DNA from 2 places in the Demequina sp. TMPB413 genome. Region 2 is predicted to be linked to the other one. Evidence: predicted binding sites of a transcription regulator. Region 2 holds the regulator's gene; the other holds the start of a gene.

What was found. Region 2 encodes LexA, which represses DNA repair genes until DNA is damaged. Its sites were predicted from a motif close to TCGAACANNTGTTCGA; they were not measured.
Region 1: the regulator LexA is predicted to act here: its motif matches at 1,381-1,396, upstream of LGT36_RS01280 (HNH endonuclease signature motif containing protein).

Annotation. Positions count from the first base shown of each region.
Region 1 covers NZ_CP096184.1:278,046-282,256, forward strand. Annotated here, with positions in the region: gene LGT36_RS01270 (hypothetical protein) at 1-637, opposite strand, end outside; gene LGT36_RS01275 (hypothetical protein) at 630-1,238, opposite strand; gene LGT36_RS01280 (HNH endonuclease signature motif containing protein) at 1,665-3,125, shown strand; gene LGT36_RS01285 (Fic family protein) at 3,483-4,211, shown strand, end outside.
Region 2 covers NZ_CP096184.1:1,354,711-1,358,921, forward strand. Annotated here, with positions in the region: gene LGT36_RS06550 (DEAD/DEAH box helicase) at 1-422, shown strand, start outside; gene nrdR (transcriptional regulator NrdR) at 419-931, opposite strand; gene LGT36_RS06560 (LysM peptidoglycan-binding domain-containing protein) at 999-1,298, opposite strand; gene lexA (transcriptional repressor LexA) at 1,488-2,192, shown strand; gene LGT36_RS06570 (hypothetical protein) at 2,248-2,517, opposite strand; gene LGT36_RS06575 (ATP-dependent DNA helicase) at 2,514-4,211, opposite strand, start outside.

The DNA.
Region 1 (4,211 bases), 1.1 Mb from region 2:
CGGTCCATTCGCGTTGCCACCGCCGTAGTTGTTCGCGTTGTGATTTGTTGGCTCCGGAGCGGGGGCCGAGGAGGGTGAAGGCCGTCGCAATGTGGTCGGGTAGGTCGGTGTGGCTCCCGGCGGTGGCGTCGGCGAGGATGCGGGCCGCTTGGTTTACGTCGACTCCTTGTCCCAGGAGCCGGAGAATCTCGCGTGCGTCTTTGAAGCCTTTTTCGGAGTCTGGGCGGTCGAGCAGTGCGGCGAGTTTGGACAACGTGTGCGCTTCGATGGTGAGTAGCTTCCAGCCGCTGTGGTCGAGGGCGTCCGTGTGTTGGGCGAGCACCTCGACGCGCAGGCGAAGTTTGGCGCCCAACTCGGACTGGTGCGGGATGTAGACGTCGACGTGGACGCCCTCGAAGTTGCCGCGCCACTTGGTGCCTTGCAGGTGGCTCGACTCGGACAGTTCGCTGAGCGCGGTGCGGACCTTTTCGCGAATTTCTGGCGAGCCGATGATGAGGTCGATGTCGTGGCTGATGTCGCCGCCGACGCGGGCGAAGGTGGCCCACCCGCCGATGAGGATTGATGGTTCGAGTTCCTCGCCCAAGTAGTCGAGCACCAGGCGCAGGTGGCCCTCGTTGTCGATCGGGAGGCTAGGCATGAGCGGCCTCGGCCCTCGCCCAGTCGTCAACGGTGAACCACGTGCGCCATAGGGCGCGCCGGAACTCGCTTGCCTGCCAGCCTGGCTGGGCAAAGAGGTCGGCGTAGGTTTGTGCGGGACTGGTGAAGCCGTCTGCCCAGGTGGCGAGCGTGTGGTCGTCAGTGGTGAACACGAGTGCGCCGTCGCCGGGTGGTAGGGCGTTGAGTTCCACGCGTGCGGGGAGGTAGACGATTGCGGGCGCGTGGTCGGCGATGGTGTTGCGGCCCCCCAGGTGGTGGGCGGCGGCGCGAGTGCCTCCCAACGCGTAGGCCGGGGCGTGGACCAACGAGCTCTGCGCTGCTTCGAGTGTTGTGGCACGGGCGCCTGTAAGGGTGCGCGCGGCGGCCAGCAGCGTGAGTGCACGCTCGGGATCCGTCACACTGAAACCGCCGCCGGGATGACGGGCGACGGCGCCGATGGACACTGGTCGTTGCAGCGCTTTGTAAGCAAGTTTGTCGCCCACTCCCGACTCCCATGCCAGATCACCGGTGTTCTTCCACTGCCGACGCCCGCTCAGGGCTGCATCGGCAAGGGTCCGCCACACCGCGTCAGTTGCCCGCATGTTTGCCTCCCTTGAGTGATCCGATACTACCAATAGGTAGAAACGTGTGTCTACCAATTGGTAGAAGCGTGAGATGTGGGCTGTTGCGCCCCGGGTTTGATGGACGCTCTCATCGCAAGGAAGTGTGAGAGCGGTGGCGGCATCGAGGAAGTATTCGCCGGATCCCAGGGAGAGGGCGAAGGGGACGGCTGTCAAGGCGCAAACTGCATTGCACGGCGACTCGCGCAAATCCCCTGATCATCTCGCCGAGATCAAACGGGAACACGCGCGCTGGCTAGAAGGTCGGCGCGGCGGCAAGCGCGGCCCGCGGCCCTGAGGTCCGGTAGAGTCCGGGCGCGCGTCGTGCCCAGGCGGGCGTTGTGAGGTCTATCCACAGACCATCGTGCCTGGTAAGCGGATGTCAGGGGGCGGTGATTGACTGGTTTCATGACAGACCAGTTGGCGGTGGCAGGCACTGCTCAGATCGAGAATGTGGGCGCGCTCACGGGTGAACTGGTGCGCCGCGACATTGGCGGTCTGTCGCACGAGGGCCTCTTGGCGGAGTACGACGCTGTCTCCAAACTTGGGCGCCTCGCCGACGCTTTGGAGGCGCGTTACGCAGGCGAGATTGCACGACGCTCAGCGCCCGACTTGCCCGGTGGTGGGCTGGCGCGGCGGCAGGGCTTTGGCAACGCGGGCGACATGGTCGCGGCCGTGACCGGCAGTACCCAGGCGGGCGCGTGGCGGTCGATCGAGGTGGGACAGGCCCTCATGCCTGAACCAGCCTTGCCTCAAGATCACCTCGAACAGGCTGACGACGGCGACCGACTCCAGCACCCTCCGGCACCTCGCTACCCGGCCATTGCCGAGGCATCGGTGTCCGGAAGTTTGTCCAGAGACGCGGCAGCAATCATCACCTCTGGCCTTGCCTCCATTGCCGATCGGGTGCCTAGCGAGCAACTCCACGTACTCGAGAAGCAACTCGTTGCGAAGGCCGTGGACCTGAGAGTGAAAGACGTGCGTCGGTTGGTTGGGCACGCGGTGGCACGGGCAGACCTTCCCGGTCACATCGGACGTGAGAAGCGGAACTATGACGAGCGGTATCTCACGTGGACGGAAGATCACACGGGGATGGTGACCCTCAGTGGGCGCATGGATGTGGTCACAGCTGCGCCAATTCGCACCGTCATCGAACAGATAGTGACTCAGCAGTTTCGCCGACGTCGGGATCAAGACCCGACGGACAAGGATCAGCGCACCGCGGGCCAGATGCGCGCCGACGCTCTCCGCGACCTCGCGCGCCACGCTCTCGGCTGCAAGGAGACCACCAGTTCGGGGATCCGCACCACCTTGGTGGTGCGGATGAATCTGGCCGACTTCAACAGTGGTGAAGGTCTCGGGAGCATCGACGGCATCGCGCGGCCGGTGTCGGTGGGTGAACTACGACGCCTGGCAGGTGAGGCGGGGATCATCCCCCAGGTGCTTGGTGGCCCCGGTGAGGTGCTCGACCAGGGCCGCGAGGTCAGAATGTTCACCCGTGCTCAGCGTCTCGCACTGTTGGAGCGCGATGGGGGATGCGCGAAATGTCATGCACCGCCAGAACACTGCGAGGCCCACCACATCGACTGGTGGGAACACGGCGGAAGATCAGACCTGAACAACGGCGTGATGCTGTGCACCAGATGTCACCACGACATCCACCGCCAAGGCTGGGGAATCCGGATCCGCGACGGCCAAGTGCACTTCATCCCGCCACCCGACATCGAACCCGCCCAAACACCGCGACTCGGCGGACGTGCGGCCTTGGAGATTGGGGGCGTGAGGAGTGTCGGCGGCATCAGCAGCATCAGGCGCGCCAGCTCGTCGCGCCAAGACACGGGGGAGAACTCTGCCTTGGACGCCGCGTGATCTCGTTTGCGGCGCTACACGGTGCCCCTGCGAAAGCCACGGCTTTGAGACGGTGACGCTCTCAGAGGCTCCCACACAACTCAAATCCGCTTCAAAAGGGAGAAACGGGACCGGTGGACGGGTGAGCGATCGGTGATCGCGGCGGAGAGCGCCGGACGGCGGCGCGCGTGGCGCCGCCAAGGCCTCGCGCCGTTCAGGGCGGCCGGAGCCTCCTGGAGCGCGCGCGGCGTGAAGGCCAGCCCGGAAGCGGCGGCACGGGCGATGGCTTCTACGAGGGCTAACTCACATCTCGCGACGGCTAATCTGAATATCAGCAAAAAGCCAGAATAAGCGACGCAACTGTGAGACACTCGGACCATGCCTCAGTCCGCCACGGTTCATGGTGCTGAACGGCTCCTGTGGAGCATCGACCAGCCATGGCCCTCGGGGCCCCGCGAATACAGGGCCTCCGTGGTGCCGACGCTGGCCCGACTAGTCTTCGAGCCCGACCCTGACGCCGCCGTCGCATGCCGTGAAGCCACCATCGAGATTGCGCTTCTCGAACGCGGCCCGGCCGGCCGCCTGCCCGGGTTTCAAGGCTTCCTCGAGCGCACCGAAGCCCTCGCCTCGTGCCGCATCGATGGCGCCACGAGCGACCCGACGCAACTCGCCCAAGCGGAAGCAGGCGTCCCGGCCTCCACGGCCGGCAAGTCAGTACGTGAAGCGGCCACAGGGCTGGCCATCCTCCTAGAATCGGCGCGCAGAGCCATCTCCCTCGGAGCGATCGCCGCCGCTCACCAGCCCCCTCCCACCGGCGACCCCGGTTGGCGCGACAAGGTCGCCCACTACCGCGACGCCCAGACCTGGATCGGCGGCACCGACCTCTGGCCAGACGGCGCCGACTACGTGCCGCCCCAACCCGCTCGCATCAGCGACGCGATGGAAGACCTGGTCGCCTTTGCCTCGCGCAAGGACATCGACCCGATTGCACAAGCGGCGATCGCGCACGCGCAGTTCCTGTCCATCCAGCCCTTTACCAGCGGCAACGGGCGCACGGCGAGAGCGCTCGTCAACGGCGTGCTCCGGCGTAGGGGAGTGACTTCCGAC
Region 2 (4,211 bases):
GCGCGGCTCGCGACGACCGTGCCGAGCGCAAGCCCTACCGCGGCAAGCCGGACGACAACCGCCCCACTCGCGCGCCCCGCCCCGACCGCCCCAACCGCGCGCGACCACAGCGCGAAGGCTCGAACGACCGCGGACGCGACGGCGCCTCGAAACGGTGGACGGACAAGGCGGCGGATCGCCGCTCCCCTGGTCCGACGCGTGCTGAACGACGCGAGCGCGAGTTCGCCCCGCGCGACAACGAGGCTGCCGCACGCTTTGGCGACGATTTTGACCCCACCCGCACTCCGCGCAAGCCCCGCGCCAAGAAGAGCGCAGATGGCAAGAAGTCCAAGGGCTCAACAGGTAGCTCGAGCAGGCGCGGCAAGCCGCGCATCAAGGGCTCTGACAAGAAATCCGGTCCGAAGAAGCCCAAACGGAACTAGTCCGCTGCCGGCCCCCCTGAATCGAGGTTCTGGGCGTCGCCGGACGGCGCTGCTGCCGCACCGGGGCCTTCCGACCTCAAGTCGGCTATCGCCCTATCGAAGTCATCGAGGGTCGTGAAGGCCTGATAGACACTCGCGAATCGCAAGTAGGCGATCTCGTCGAGCTCCCTGAGCGGCGTCAAGATCTCAAGACCGATGTCGAGCGCGTCAATCTCTGCCTGCCCCGACTCCCTGATCGACTCCTCAACGCGTTGCGCGAGCAGCGCGAGATCATCGTCCGAAACGGGTCGGCCTTGGCAAGCCTTGCGAACCCCCGAGATGATCTTGCTACGCGAAAAGGGTTCGACAACGCCGGACCGCTTCACGACCGATAGCGAGAAGGTTTCCACCGTGGAGAACCTGCGACCGCAGCTGGGGCACTGACGCCTGCGGCGGATGGCGGAACCGTCGTCGGCCGTGCGGGAATCAATCACGCGGGAATCTGCGTGCCTGCAGAATGGGCAATGCATGGCACTACTGTGCCACGTCACGACCGATAGCCGCTTCAGCCAGGAACTTCGATCAGCGGTAAACGGGCTAACCGTAGATGGGAACGATCAGTTGATCGCCCTCGCGGATCGATGCCGACTCCATCACGTTCATGCTCTTGACGGTGGCAACGGTGTCCCGCACATTCCTGTCCGCGGGGGTGATCGACTGGGCAATGGACCACAACGTCTCACCCTGGGCAACGATGTGCGTATCAGTCGCGGCAGGCGCACCGGCCTCTTGGGCGAAGGCCTGTGGGGCCATGGCGAAGGCGATTCCTGCCAGAGTCGTCGCGACAACCCATCGGCGGACCCTCACTGCTGGGGTGTTCACCACGCGAATCGTCATGTCAACTCCTCCTTCGAACACTTGTTCGTAGAACGTGTGTTCTATTCTTAACACATGCGGCCGACACGCCGCAAGAAAAATCGAACATGTGTTTGATTTCCGGGGCCTCGTGCCCTAACGTCAAGACCAAGGCAATCACCGGGGTCTGACACACACTCCGGCGCACAGCACACCGGCCGGGAGGACCCCATGTCAGGCGAGGATCGCGACGCCACCATTCACGAGTTCCCCATGCCAGGTGGGGGCGTGACCGACCGTCAACGGCGGATTCTTGAGGCGATCAAGGAGTCGGTGGCCAACCGCGGCTATCCCCCGTCCATGCGGGAGATCGGCGAAGCGGTCGGGCTCAACTCCAGTTCCTCTGTCAAGCACCAGTTGAGCGCGCTCCAAGCAAAGGGCTACCTCCGTCAGGATCCTCACCGTCCGCGTGCACTTGAGGTGGTACTGCCGGAAGAGATCGCAGACGATGCGCCCTCATTGCCCGTCGTCCCATTGGCACCGCCATCCGCGACGGACGGCCGCGTGGTCGACGTGCCCCTCGTCGGACGCATTGCCGCTGGCGGTCCTGTCCTTGCCGACCAACAAGTCGAGGACGTCTTCGCGCTACCGCGCCAACTGACCGGCGACGGCGACCTCTTCATGCTCAACGTCTCGGGTGACTCGATGATCGATGCGGCCATCTGTGATGGCGACTGGGTCGTGGTGCGCCGGCAAAACACGGCCGAGAATGGCGACATCGTCGCGGCTCTCCTGGACGACGAGGCGACCGTCAAGACGCTGCGGCGCAAAGACGGCCAGGTGTGGCTCATGCCGCACAACCCTGCCTACACGCCTATCGACGGCACTCACGCCCGGATCATGGGCAAGGTTGTCTCGGTGATGCGCCGCCTCTAGGCGTCGCCGCCCGGGCCAATGCGCTGCCCGGTCCCTTCATGTCCAGGACAACGGCCTAGGAGGAGCGCCAACCGTCCTGCCAGTGGAAGGCTCCCTTGATCGCTTGGCCCATGGCCTGCATCGCGTTTGCGATCGTGGTCTGGTAGACGCGCGAGCTGTCGGTGGTGGCCGCCTCGGCCATCGCCCGGCTCGACTTCTCGAAGTGCGCGAGGTACTCGGCGAAGCGCTCGCGCTCGGCCAGTTGTCCGCGAACGAAGTCCGCTGAATCGGCCCGCGCGGCGTCGGCGTCACCCGAGTGCGCGTCGGGCGTTGTCACATCTGTCATGTCTCGACTACCTCCTGCTCAAGGGTACGAGACGCCTCGGCGTCGAGTCGACGCAAGGCCCCAAGCGCCGCCTCGCGATCCGTTGTCACCCACATGGGCGGCAGCGACCGCGTGAGAAAGCCGCGGTAGCCAGCCGTCGCGAGCCGGGGGTCCAAGACCGCCACGACCCCCCTGTCGCTCGCCGAGCGAATGAGCCGACCAGCTCCCTGCGCGAGCAGAAGCGCGGCATGAGTGGCGCTGATGGCGAGGAAGCCGTTGCCTCCCGACCGACCCACCGCCTCCGTGCGCGCCTGGGAAATGGGCTCGTCTGGGCGAGGAAAGGGGATCCTATCGATCACCACCAGGCTCGCCGTCGCGCCAGGCACGTCGACGCCCTGCCACAGCGTCGTCGATCCGAAGAGGCACGTGCGCGGGTCTTCTCTGAACTGGCGCACCAGCGTGGAAACTTGGTCATCCTTTTGGTACAGGACGGGCACGTCGAGGCGTTCTCGCATCGCCTCGGCCGCAGCCAAAGCCGCGCGATGGGAAGAGAACAGCCCCAACGTGCGCCCACCAGCGGCCTCGATGAGGGACTCTAGTTCGTCGAGCGCCTCGGGTGAGATCCCTCCCATGCCTGGGCGAGGGAGTTCGGACGCGACATACAGGATGCCTTGCGAGGCGTAGTCGAAGGGGCTACCCGCATCCAGGGTGACGGGATCGTGCACGCCTAGGTGGCGTGCGACCGTCTCAAAGCCTCCTCCGAGAGCCAGAGTGGCCGAAGTGAACACCGCCGGCTTTTCGCCCACGAGACGGTCGCCAATCACGCCCGCGACATCCAGCGGGGCCGCCAAGATGCGCTCCGGCGTAGTGGCGTCATAGTCCCCGTCGGCAGGAGCGAGCCACACGACGTAGTGGCCGGGGTCGGCCTGCAGTTCTTCGCACACGTCCATGACCTCGGTGAGCGCCGCCGACGCCATCTTGGCACCGGCACCCGCCTCCTTGGCACCACCGGAGTCTTTGGTGATCTTGGTGACAGCGCTGAGCGCCTCGCGGGCACCTGCGCGCACCAACTCGATCGCCGCAGCAAGCTCTTCCGAGGGGCCAAGACGCAGCCGTCCTACGGTCTCGCTCGCCAGTGCCGTCTCGAGCGCCCTCGCACCGGTGTCCATAGGTGCAGTGACAACACCGACGCGCCGTGCGCGCCGCCCAGCCCTGTCTATCGCGCGCACCGTGAGCTCGTGAGTCGCTGACGAGGTGATGCGGCTGACTAGCTCGTGGGCCTCGTCCACAATGAGGGCGTCGTGCTCCCCCAGGATGTCGTGGCTCGTGGCCTGGACTCCGAGCACGGCGTGATTGGTGACGACGATGTGGGCGCGTGCGGCCTCGTCGCGCGCCTTCTGCGAGAAGCATTCGGACGCCATGGGGCACTGGCTCTCGAGACACTCACGCCCCGTGACGGACACCTGAGCCCAGGCCCTTCCGCTGACTCCGGGGACGAGGTCGTCCCTGTCCCCCGTGTCGGTCTCGTCGGCCCACGCGTTGAGCCTCACCACCTCGCGACCAAGGTCCGAGGTCGGGCCCAAGGGAAGGGCGGCCTCGTCGTCGTCCCCTCCTTCGTAGCCTCCTGCCATCTTGTGCACGCATAGATAGTTGCTGCGCCCCTTGAACAAGGCTGATCGCGCACGCTCTCCCAGCACCGGCTCGAGTGCGTCGAC